One region of the Paenibacillus uliginis N3/975 genome, then DNA from elsewhere that is predicted to be linked to it. Evidence: a T-box and tRNA genes for the amino acid it is inferred to sense, from the RefSeq annotation. Region 1 holds a T-box; the other holds one or more tRNA genes.

Evidence for each region. The T-box of region 1 lies ahead of metG (methionine--tRNA ligase). A T-box ahead of a tRNA ligase gene usually reads a tRNA of that ligase, here a tRNA-Met.
Region 2: it encodes a tRNA-Met, which carries the amino acid that the T-box ahead of metG (methionine--tRNA ligase) is inferred to sense. The anticodon was not compared.

Annotation. Positions count from the first base shown of each region.
Region 1 is NZ_LT840184.1:2,406,882-2,413,240, reverse strand. Features, by position in the region: gene B9N86_RS11450 (DUF421 domain-containing protein) at 1-177, opposite strand, end outside; gene B9N86_RS11445 (DUF1657 domain-containing protein) at 446-652, shown strand; gene B9N86_RS30950 (VOC family protein) at 820-915, opposite strand; gene B9N86_RS11435 (AI-2E family transporter) at 900-1,982, opposite strand; gene B9N86_RS30000 (hypothetical protein) at 2,119-2,286, opposite strand; gene metG (methionine--tRNA ligase) at 2,296-3,945, opposite strand; T-box leader at 3,992-4,257, opposite strand; gene B9N86_RS11425 (ABC-F family ATP-binding cassette domain-containing protein) at 4,376-5,908, opposite strand; gene B9N86_RS11420 (P-loop NTPase family protein) at 6,258-6,359, opposite strand, start outside.
Region 2 is NZ_LT840184.1:4,297,308-4,303,666, reverse strand. Features, by position in the region: gene B9N86_RS20570 (ABC transporter ATP-binding protein) at 1-212, shown strand, start outside; gene B9N86_RS20565 (ABC transporter permease subunit) at 209-1,000, shown strand; gene B9N86_RS20560 (TetR/AcrR family transcriptional regulator) at 1,005-1,592, shown strand; gene B9N86_RS20555 (hypothetical protein) at 1,787-1,951, shown strand; tRNA gene B9N86_RS20550 (tRNA-Met) at 2,047-2,123, shown strand; tRNA gene B9N86_RS20545 (tRNA-Ile) at 2,168-2,241, shown strand; gene B9N86_RS20540 (YjfB family protein) at 3,031-3,207, opposite strand; gene B9N86_RS20535 (TetR/AcrR family transcriptional regulator) at 3,400-3,927, shown strand; gene B9N86_RS20530 (DMT family transporter) at 3,928-4,242, shown strand; gene B9N86_RS20525 (DMT family transporter) at 4,262-4,609, shown strand; gene B9N86_RS20520 (polysaccharide deacetylase family protein) at 4,670-5,428, opposite strand; gene B9N86_RS30700 (hypothetical protein) at 5,578-5,706, shown strand; tRNA gene B9N86_RS20515 (tRNA-Leu) at 5,990-6,075, shown strand.

The DNA of each region.
Region 1 (6,359 bases):
CCAATTTGCTTCCAAATCTAAAGAAATATATGCCGCCAAACTACCGATTGTAATTCCTGTAATGTACTCGAAGAACGAAAGCTGGGAAACTTGCCTTTTGCCCAATAATTTCGTCATAAAAAAAAGGACGACTATGGCTACTAAAGTTCGCAATGCAATTTCTAGCCAGTTCGGCACAGTTTGATTCCTCCTCCAATCAACACATTTTTGGACTAATCAAATTATTTGTCTAAAAAGCTAATATCAAACTTATAACTCTTTTCCGTAAAAGGAAATACTTTTAGTGACATACCAATTCAGTGCTTGATCTTCAAAATAAATTCAAAATTTTTATTATACAATTTTTCCCATGAATGTTTAACGGCTAACTGAGTTATATTACTTTTCGTTACATAGTTATTTATTTAGGAAACTATCGTTAACTCCTGGAAAGGAGGTGATATCGATGACAGTTGCTTCCCAAGTTAAAACTACCCTGGCTTCTTTGAAGAGCGCGCAAGCAAGCCTTGAACAATTTGCATTGGAAACCCAAAACCAAGAGGCTAAAACACTTTTTACAAATGCAGCACAGCAAACGGACCAAATTGTTCAACAAGTGCAAGGCCGTGTACAACAACTAGAAAATGAAGAGCCTCAATACAAAGGATTTTAATTAATGCATCCCTAATATGTTTCAAGCCGATTTCCCATTCATATTGATTGGGCGAATCGGCTTTTACTTTTTTATACTCTCAATATGTAAAAGGGCACATCCATCATCATGATTTCTTCATCAAGATCAAAAAACACGTGCATGTACGCACGTGTTTTTGATCAGGTTTATAAACTCATCGTGTTAAAAATCAATTGCCAGGAAACGCCAAATCGGTCATTCACCCAAGCGAATTTCTTAAATATTACTACGCTTCTTCCCATTTCTGTTTGAAAAATCTGACGTAAATACGAGTGACCACGATTTTGATTACCATGTACACCGGTATGATCACGATGATCCCGAAAATTCCAAATAATTCACCGCCGGCAAATACCAAAATGATGGTCGTTAACGGATGTATATCCAGCTGTTTACCGAAAATATAAGGTGCCACGAGGTTGTCCTGGATTTGCTGTGCAACCAGAATAATTACAAGGGACCATATCGCTACGGAAGGTGATTGCACGAATCCTATAATGACAATCGGTACAGATGATAGTATAGCCCCAACAAAAGGAATAAAATTCATGATCACCGCAATAACGGTCAACAGTAATGCATAAGGCAAACCGATGATGATAAATCCAATATACATCAGAACACCAAGCGCCACATTAACTAAAACTCTACCCATAATAAAGCTGCTTAGCACCTTGTCAATGTCGTTCATCATCTCGGTTCCTTCGTCACGAAAACGATTCGGCATGAAGCTAACAATTTTCTGGCCAAACTTTCCCCCCTCTTTTAGCATATAGAATAGGAAGATTGGAAAGGTGAACAAAATAATTGCGAAATTCGAGACAAAAGAAAACAATCCCGTCATGTAATTTGTCAGAAATGAAAAACCTTTATTCAAATAATCTGTAACTTGATCAAGTCTGTTGGTATCTTCCGGGAATAGATTAGAAAGAAACGTGTTCTCCTTCAACTTCTCCAGCTCATTGGCTAGTGCTATGAACAGACTTGGTGCGTTTTCCTTTAAAGCAATAATCTGTTTGCTAAGTGAAGGCCATACTCCCCAAATAAAAGCGACCAGCAAAATCGCGATCACAACATAAATAAGCAAAATAGCCAATGAACGTTTCAGCTTACGCTTCTCCAAGAAATCAACCAATGGACGGAGCAAGTAATAAAAGAACCCTGCCAGCAAGACTGGAACAACGATAAGCAGACTGAACAATGCAATGATGGGTTTAAAAACGAAACTTACAAGCGACCCCAAATAAATAATGACCAAAATCAATATGATACCAATACATAGTTTATAAAACTTGTTCATTTTAATCAGCACAGCAGCCCCCAAACTATAATTTTCATTAATCTGTATGTATGAAAGTATTATAGCAGAACATGGCTTTCAACCAAAATGCAGTCTAAGCTTTTTCTTCAACCCGTACCTTCATTGGTTGTTTCGCTGTCCAGTTTCACTTTACAATTTCTCCAAGCATAAGCCATCCTGACAGCACACCAAACAACGGTGCCAGGAATAAAAATGCATTAGCGAAGTCGTAACAAGCACCAACATGACAAACCATATTCGATTCATTATTTTTCTCTCCTACTCCTACTGGACTGCCAAATGAGCATAGCACTCTTTTTTTCTAGTTAGAATCCAGCAACTGTTTATTCAAGAGGTTGGTTTCCTCCTCGATCCGACTGACATCAATGCGCTCAAACAGCAATTCTAGATCGCTTATACTCTGCTGAACGGGTACATTTATCATCTTCCAGGACGGCTGCGCTAAATTCAGGAACCTTCTTACCTTCTCACATGAAAAGGGGATGAATGGATGAAGCAGCTGCGATAGATTGGCAATGATCTGCACGCAATTGTATAACGTATGTCCACATGCCTCCCGCTGATCTTTTATTTGAATCCACGGCTTTTGTTCATCGAAATACTTGTTGGCCTTGCGTACACCAGCAAAGATATACTCCAGTGCGTCTTTAAGCTTTCCGTCTTCAATAAGTACCCCGGATTTCAAATACAGTTTCTCTATCGTAATTCGCCATTCTTCCGACAATTCCCCTTCCGGAACTTCTCCGTCGAAAGATTTTACAATAAAAGCCAAGGTTCGGTTCACCAAATTACCGTAAGCACCGAGCAGCTCACCATTGTGACTGTGAATGAACTCCCTCCATGAGAAGTCGGTATCCCGCTTTTCAGGTCCGTTTGCAATGAGAAAATAACGAATCGTATCCGGATCATACCGGCTCAGTAAATTCGGAACCCACACCGCCCAATTCCGACTGGTAGAGAATTTCTTTCCCTCGAGTGTCATGTATTCACAGGAAATGATATGATCCGGCAGATGAAGTCCACCAGTCCCCAATAATATTGCAGGCCAGATCAGCGTATGAAAAGGTACGTTATCCTTACCATGTACATAATACGATACAATGCTGTCTTCCCCTTCAAGCCAGAACTGCTCCCAGTTACCTCCCGTTTCTTCAGCCCACTGTTTGCTAGCAGACAAGTACCCACTGACGGCTTCAATCCATACATAGATTTTCTTGTCCTCGAATCCACTGACAGGAACATCGACTCCCCAAGACAAGTCCCTTGTCGCTGCACGGTCTTGAAGCCCCTCCTCCAAATATCTTTTGGTCAATTGCTTTGCGTTCTCTCTCCATCCTTGTGCATGAACCGCATACTCCTCCAATTCAGACTGTAATCGGGTTAAAGCAATATAGTAATGTTCGGTTGGCCGCTCTACCGGAGTTGATCCGCATAATTTGCACGTTCTCTCACTCAAATCGGAAGGGTCCAGCAAGGTGGAGCAATAATCGCACTGATCTCCTCGCGCCCGTTGTCCGCACACAGGACAAGTTCCTTCTACATAACGGTCCGGCAAAAATCTCTCATCGCTCTCGCAGTAGGATTGCTGTATTGTTTTTCTATACAAATATTCGTTGTCGAGCAGCTTTAAGAACAGTTCCTTAACTACCTGATGGTGGTTGGCGGTGTCGGTACGTGTGTACAAATCATACGAAAACCCCAGTTTATTGAAACATTCCAGAAGTTCATCATGGTACCTGCCTGCATAATCCGACGGTGATATGCCTTCTTTTTCAGCCTGAACCGCCACAGGTGTACCGTGACAATCACTGCCCGAAACATATAGTACTTTCTCACCTTTTGCGCGAAAATAACGTGCCAGTACATCACCAGGTAATAAACTTGAAAGCCTGCCGAGGTGCAACGATCCGTTCGCATACGGCCATGCACCGCCAATATAAATATTTGCCATCTTTAATTCCTCCTTAATTTTTAGACAACAAAAAAAGCCCTCATCCCAAAGGGACGAGAGCTCTGCTCACGTGGTACCACCCAATTTTATAAATGCCTCGCGGCATTCACCTCTTCAGGTACGGCGCGTAATTACGCGAGTATACCCTAGCATGGTAACGGATGCGGGTTCCGGCGCAGCCTACATCCCAATCGGGGTTCGATGCGCAGCTCAGAGACCATATTCCCACAGATCTTCTTTACTCCTTTTCAGCTACCGGAGCTCTCTGTTCAAAGATATCACCATAGTACTCTTTCTCTTCATTGCTTTTTCATAAAATATTCAAGTTAATCGTTATCTTAAGGATAACATTGAACGATGTCAACCTTATTATAGACGAATCCCCGCCCATTTATCACTTTTCGTTATTTTATCACGTGATTGATCAAAATTAACACCAATCCTGTACAGACCACACCTGTGTTACCCAGTCCAGATAAAAATCAGGCTCGTGCGAGACAAGCACAATAGTACCGGTATATTGGGATAAAGCGTCTTTCAATGATTCTTTAGCGATGACGTCAAGATGGTTGGTCGGTTCATCAAGCACAAGTACATTGCCCGGTGTGATCATCAGCTTGCTCAATCGCACCTTCGCCTGTTCACCACCGCTTAGCATCGATATCGAACGCCTTATATGCTTATCGGTCAATCCGGCACTCGCCAGCGTCTGCCTGATTTCTTTTTGTGTGAGATCAGGTCGATAGCTCCATAAATGTTCAAGCGGCGTCTCTTGATAAGCTTCGTGTTCCTGCGCATAATAAGCAGGATGAACACCATCGCCCATCTGTAAAGAACCGCTGAGTGGCGCAATATTACCAAGCAATGTTTTTAGCATGGTTGATTTACCGATTCCGTTATGACCGGTTATTGCGATCTTCTCCCCCCGCTTAATCATAAGATCTTTTGGACTAAACAGTGGGTGGGTATAACCAACCTGAAGATGCTTTGTCTCAATAATCTTGTTAACAGGTTCTTTGTTCACTGTAAACTTAAAGCGGGGTTTAGGTGCTGTTTTCTGGATCTCGATGCGCTGAATTTTGTCCAGCATTTTTTCTCTGCTCTTCGCCTGTTTGGCATTACGGTTTCGGTTCTTCTGAACAAAACTTTCAAGCCTTCCAATTTCCTTCTGCTGCCGTACATAAGCTTCTTGCAATTGGTTACGGCTCAGCTCATATCGGTTTTGAAAAGCGATATAGTTTCCAGGATATCGCTTGATCGTCTGATGCTCCAAATGGAAAATCGTACTCGTTACTTCATTCATGAACTTCTCATCATGAGACACAACGAGATAAGCTGACTCATAACGTTTCAGATATGCAGTTAACCACTCTATATGCACATCATCCAAGTAGTTTGTCGGTTCATCAAGCAGCAACACATCCGGTTGATCCAGCAAAAGCTTTCCTAGCAGCAGCTTGGTGCGCTGGCCTCCGCTCAGTTCACTGACATCACGGTCGATCCCAAGATCCAATATGCCTAGTCCAGCAGCAACCTCTTGAATTTGTAAATCCAAATGATAGAAGCCACTATGCTCTAGGCTGCTCTGAATCTTCCCATACTGTGTTAATAGTGATTCCATATCCCCTAAAGCAGAAGACATTTGCGCAGCCAATTGAAGCATTTTGCGCTCCTGATCATACAGATGACGGAATACATCCTGTAATGCTTCCAACACCGTTGTTCCGGCTTTCAAATCTAGATGCTGCTGGAGGAAACCAACCTTTACTCCCGGTAGCCAGGTAACCGAACCGGAATCCGGAATGATCTCTTCTGTCAGCATGCGAAGCAGTGTTGATTTTCCAGCCCCGTTGTTTCCGACCAATCCTGCGTGTTCTCCTTGCAGCAGACGGAAATCCAATCCGTTAAAAAGTTGTTTATCTCCATACGTATGCTTAAGTTGTTCTACGTTTACAATACTCATCCTTACTCTCTCCTTAGGTTTCAATTCTGAAGCCAACCGGAAGAGCAATAGGAAAGAACGTTATTCAATTTAGATATAACAAAAAATGGGTAAGGTGAACACACCCTACCCATTACAATATGTCATTGTAAAGACAAGGAAGAATGACGTTCTCGATCTACTGTTCTTCGGTTGGAATAGCTATAAATGGGTAGACTTCTCCCGTCTATCCCATTTTCCGAATTAAAACAGTAGACAAAAAGAACATATATCCTTCCTCCTCATTTCAAAATGTTATTGATTTTAGTTACATGTACGACTCTTGAAGTATAACTGGATTATTCAGGATATGTCAATACAAGATGCGCCCTTACGGGAGCCGGCCAATGAAATATAGGCTTTCAACCGGGATGTGATCTATACTTCCATTAAGAATCGATTGGACATCCGATAATGTGTCCTGAAGACTGAC
Region 2 (6,359 bases), 1.9 Mb from region 1:
ATCAGATCGAAGCGTATGGATTACGTGAGCTTGATCCCTTTGTTACATTTGACGGGACTCATCATTTGCTTCAAACGGGACAGTCGCTCCAGGTTGCACTGAGTAAACTTTCACAGCTTCCTATCGCCGATCTTACGATACGCCGGCCGACCATAGAGGAATTGTTTATGAATGATTACCGAGCTGATGGAGAGAAGGAGGGAAGACCATGAAATGGAACCTTATTTCTCTTGAACTCCGACAAAACCGACGCAGCTTTTACATCTGTTTGTCTATAACCTTAATCTTTATTGTATTGCTGTTAGGTAAAGCGGAAGCATATGTTAACAATCCGGAGATGGTGAGGTTGATCCAGGGAATGCCGGAGGGTCTGTTGAAAGCTTTTAACATTCAGGTAGAAAGTTTTCAGACCTTTGAGGGTTATTTGGCTACACAGGTGTTTCCTTATTTTATGGTCATATTATCTTCGTTTGCAGCAGCTTGGGCCGCAGGAAGTATTGCCAAGGAACAGGATCGAGGAACTTACGAGTATTTATTTGCACTGCCTTACAGCCGCTCTACGATTTTTTGCTCCAAAGCGGTAGCTCATTGGCTGCATATGACTATAGTGTACGTATTAAGCACGCTTCTTCTTCTTTTGCTAGCAGAGTCATCGGGGCAGTTGGAGCATCTGGGATATCTGCTGCGTCTTCTGTTGGTGGGATATCTGCTCGTTTTATCTCTTATGGGCATTGGATATGGTCTCACGTCCTGGGTATCTTCTGCAGCTGCTTCGGCTGGTGCGGGCATTGCAGTGTTCGCATTTCTGCTTAATCTTTTATCGGGAAGCAATGAGATGATGGAAAAGCTGTCCGTTATCTCACCGTACCGTTTGTTTGATGCATTTGATATAGTTAAGGGTGGCGAACTGCCAGCCGCAGGATGGATTGTTACATTAGGGCTGTATGGGGTTGGAACAGTGGCAGGCCTACTGATTTTGAAGAGGAGGGACTTGGGCTAAAACCATGAGCGCTAAAAAGAACGCAATATTGGAAACGGGAAAACGATTGTTTCTAGAGCAAGGTATTTTGCAAACGAGCATGGAGCAAATTGCGGAGGCGGTGCCTGTCTCCAAAATGACCATATACAATTATTATCAGAGTAAGGAAGGTCTGCTCGATCATGTGGTTGACAGTCTTGTTGAGACGTCCTGGAATCTGTATCGTGAGGTAATGGACAATGCGAAGGATCCGTTGGATGCGCTGACTGTGTTTTATAAAGAGCAGGAACGCTTTTCAATGAATGTAACACAGCAGTTTATCACGGACCTCGTTAAGTTTCCGGAGCAAATGGAGAAGTTGATGGCGTTCAACCGGGAAAAGATCATTCCGGAGTTTGAAATGATGATTTTTAAGGGGCAACAGTTGGGACAAATCCGGAAGGATATCTCGCCACATCTGCTGGTCGCCTTTCTGACCTTTATGAAGGAGTTTACGGCGAGATCTGAATGGTACGACGGACTGGGCAGCTTGAGCGCGGTCGCCGATCAGCTAATGATTATTTTGTATCATGGAATCATTGAGAAGGGCAACGATAACGCAAGTATCGACTGATGTATCATAATTCATTTAGAAGGGTGTCCTAAAAGCCGTATAAATGGCAGCTGGGAGACCCTTTGTTTTATGGGCAAAACAGTGCTGGTGAGTTAATCATGTGTAAATCAGGTGAATGTTATTGGAATGATTGTAAGACTGCTGGGTATAATAAGCATCGGATGAAAATGAATGCAGATAAGGAGAGTCACGTCATGAACTGGGTTTATTACGGTAAGCTTTATACAACTAAATTTCAAGCCGGATGTTTTGCCAAACGATTGGAACAGGACGCTTGGCTGTTTGGTTATGGGGATCCCCAGGTTGTAGAAGTGTACCGTTCCAGAAAAGGACGATACGGAGTGAGGTATATCCCATGAGAAATTCTGAAATTTATAATTCTGAAATTTTTACTTGACTTCACTGTACTAGATGCTGTATATTTATTCTTGTCGCTGTTAAAGACATCTAATGACGCGGGGTGGAGCAGTTCGGTAGCTCGTCGGGCTCATAACCCGAAGGTCGTAGGTTCAAATCCTGCCCCCGCAACCAATTTATTTAATGGATTTGTCCTTATATGAATTTGTATATGATCAGGGCCCTTAGCTCAGTTGGTTAGAGCGGTCGGCTCATAACCGACTGGTCGGGGGTTCGAGTCCCTCAGGGCCCACTTTACGAAAACCCTTGCGTAGCAAGGGTTTTTTGCTGTTTACAGACAAATGGGATCGTTGGATAAACAGTAAGAAGAGTGCTAGAAATAATGATATGGCCGCACATTTGCTAACGACGGAAGTGTTTCATCCGAGCTGAAATATATTAGAACTGGAAGCATAAAAGGGATTCCTTAAATAAAAAGTTGTTGTATTCCCAACAGGGTAATTATCACACCACCGATTAAAACCGTTATTCCGCGTAATTTACCTACAAGATTGTTTGCGATTGAGAACTGGCAGCTGATTAATGACAAGTGGATGCTGGCAAGAGAGACAGAGGAACGGATTAATTAATCATTCGGGGGCGGTCCATTGTGGCTGCCTTTTTCTTTGGATGAATTGCTTTTGACACTCAGGGCATGGCTTTTTATGTCTGGATATAAAAAGACCCGCAGATTAAATTCTGCGGGCTTGTTTAAGATATAAGAGATTATCAACTTCTTGGAGTCTGCTTCCCTATATCGCAAGAAAAACTTCCGCTAAAAGCGGTCTGTCTTCTTGTAAGTGCGTCGATAGACGTTTTTCTTTAGATATAGGAAAGTACCAACTTCTTGAGTTTGCTTCCCTATATCGCAAGAAAAACTTCTACTAAAAGCGGTCTGTCTTCTTAGGAAATACGTCGATAGACGTTTTTCTTTAGATATAGGAAAGTATCAACTTCTTGGAGTCCGCTTCCCTATATCGCAAGAAAAACTTCTTCTAAAAGCGGTCTGTCTTCTTAGGAAATACGTCGATAGACGTTTTTCTTATACAGAGATGTCCAATTTTTGCCCCAGGTTTGGATCTACACTTTTCTCCATCATTTGCACTAGGCCCTGACCCTGAATGTTAGCCTGGTTTTTTGCCATGTTCAATACTCTGAGACCGACAGCTTGAGACAATGAAGCCTGGCTCATGGATATAGATAATGCTGCAATGTCCATTTGACACCTCCCCTTAACATAATATCGGCAGAAGTATGGTTATTCTTAGCGAAAAAGGATCTTCACAATCTGTGAAATATGAATCAATAGTCATCCGGAAAGTCAAAATAAAAAAATGTATGAAATTTAACGAAGCAAATGTTATAATAACAATCTAAACCGTCCAGACGGTATAGTGAGAGGAGGGTGTTCATGTCTACTAAAAAAAAGCTTTTGGAGGCAGCATCCAAAATTATCATTACCCGGGGAATAGGATCGCTTACATTGGAAGCCGTAGCAAACGAAGCGGGCGTCAGCAAAGGCGGTTTGTTGTACCATTTCCCTAATAAAGAAGAGCTTATTTGCGGGCTGAACCTATATACGATTGAACGTTTCAGGGATCGCATAAGGGAAGAGATGAGTAAAGGCAAAAATTATATAGAGGCTTACACAGAGGCTACCTTGAATGATCTGTTTCAGACTGAATTTTTAGGAATAGATGCAAGTGTGCTGGCAGCTTCCGCTAACCATGCAGCCGTGCTGGAGAAGTGGAACGAGGAATGCACCCGATTTACAGAGGAAGTGTTGAAAGAGGGGATTCCTTTCGAGCTGGGGCTGTCACTGAGATTGGCCTGTGATGGTCTTTGGTATTCCAAAATGTTCGGAATGGGTCAGCTGAAAGAGGAAGAGCAGAGACGGATTATTGCTTATATTCTTCAACAAATCAAGGAGGTTCAGTAGGTGGTCTTTTATCTTTTTTTGGCTGCAGCTATATTATTGGAAGTGTTTGGCTCAACGATGCTGAAGCTATCCAACGGATTTACGAAAATCACCCCGATTATTGGCGTGGTTTTGGGTTATACCACGGCTTTTTACATGCTGTCCAAGGCTTTGCAGGCTCTTCCACTAGGGCTTTCTTATGCAACATGGAGCGGCGTGGGGACGATACTAACTGTCATTATCGGGGTGTATTTCTTTAAAGAAAAGGTGAACCGGCAAGGGATACTCGGGATCGCTATACTTATTGTCGGCATTGTGATGCTTAATTTATCTTAGTAAAGGAGGAACACAGGGGATGGGTGCTGTGTACTTGGGTTTTGCAATTATATTGGAGGCTTTCGGCTCAACCATGTTGAAGCTTTCAGAAGGATTTACAGAGCTGTGGCCTTCTATAGGTGTTGCAGCAGGATACCTCGGGTCGTTCATGTGTCTGTCTTTTGCCCTGAAAAGTATTTCGTTATCTTCCGCCTATGCAACTTGGTCAGGGATCGGTACCGCGCTCACAGCCATCATTGGGGTGCTTTTATTTCAGGAGCATTTGTCTCTGATGAAAGGGATTGCCCTGGTTCTTGTCATTATCGGGATTGTTCTCTTGAACAAGTCTCAGAGTGGGTCTAAAGATTCGGAACCTTCCACGGCTTAAAAGGAAGCAAAAATATAAAAAAGTCTATGTACCAATAAGATACATAGGCTTTTTTGATGTCTAATGATTCACTTGCATGTAATTTTTTGTCTGCTCTCTGTATGACAGCAGTTCAGAGATCGTGACAAAGGAATATCCTCTTTTTTTCAACTCAGGCAAAATAATTTCAAGTGCGTCTGAGGTCTGCGTACTGTTTGACACAAAATCATGCATGAGCACGATATCGCCGTTGTGTGCGTTTTTCAAAACTTTGTCTACGATTCTATCAACGCCGGGCTTCCTCCAATCCAGGGTGTCCTGATGCCAGGACCATAAAATCATAAGGAGACCGTTATTTTTACAAAACTGTACGATCGATTCGTTGTAGCTGCCCCCCGGAGGTCGGAATAGTTCCGGTTTCTGTCCAACCGCTTTATAAACAGCTTCCTGGGTCTTATCCAGCTCTGATGTAATAAGACGGCTGCCGATACGTTCAAATGACGGATGGCTGAATGAATGATTTCCGATCTCATGTCCTTCCTCCAGCTCACGCTTGACGACCTCAGGATGTTTCTCCACGCGGTTGCCGACAACAAAGAAAGTAGCCTTGGCATCATACTGTTTAAGCAGGTTAAGAATTTTGACCGTTGAGACATCGTCGGGACCGTCATCAAAAGTTAATGCGATCACCTTGTTCGGGGTAGGGACCTCCCACACAATTTCGCCGCGTTGTTCGTAATAGTCTCGTTTTTTACTGATCGCTGAAGGCATGGCGCCTGCAGGTGACGTGATCAGTGAAAAGGTGATGACGAACAGCAGCAGTAAACAGAATTTTTTCATCGGTTATTGTGTCCTTTGCTTGTCATGGAAATTGACATTTTTCTTATTATTCTTTGAAGCCGGATGTGATTTTATTCTTTTTTTATTAATTTGCAGGAACCGAGGCGCAGTTGAGAGAGTATTTTTCCGGAAAGGGAGGCGTGATCGATGTGGAGCCTAAAGAAAGCAATCAACCAAGTCCTTGGGCAGTAAAAGCATGGGAGGAGGCTAAAGAAACGGTTATTTTGACGGGTCACGCCCTAAAGAGCCACTTACCCGTGAGGAAGCAGCTATACTGATTAATCGACTCCGGTCGAATCTGTTGCTGGTTGCAGGGAACGAGGAGAAATTTGCGGATTTGGAACGGCGTTTAATTGTTATAGAACGCACTACTGAAGAACAAAGTGATTAAGTTAAGATATTAAGTGGAGGCATATTTGATTGGAATGGAAAAGATGCGTTATTTTAGGCGGATTTAAATAAAATTTATACCGCATATTGACAGCATATATTGATTCGTGGTATTATCATTTTTGTCGCCGATGAAACAAATATTGCTCAGTTGGCGCACAATGATATTATGCCGGGGTGGCGGAACAGGCAGACGCACAGGACTTAAAATCCTGCGGTAGGTGACTACCGTACGGGTTCGACCCCCGTCCTCGGCATCAATGAAAACAAGGGTTTCAGCTCATTTGGGCTGAAACCCTTGTTTGTTTATTAAGCCGATTTGCTAACATGTTGCTAACGCGGCTTCTTTTTCATGTCGATTCGAGGTTTTCTATGCTCTCGGAATTATGTTTGTACTGACTTCACGATGAATGGTTCTTGTTCAGTCTCTGTGTTCGAGGATTCTATTATGATCCAAGCTCAGACGCTGGATTTCTGCTTTAAGGGCTTCTTTATGACAAGGTGAATTATTTATGTCGCATGCTCCAAAGCAAGCTTGACA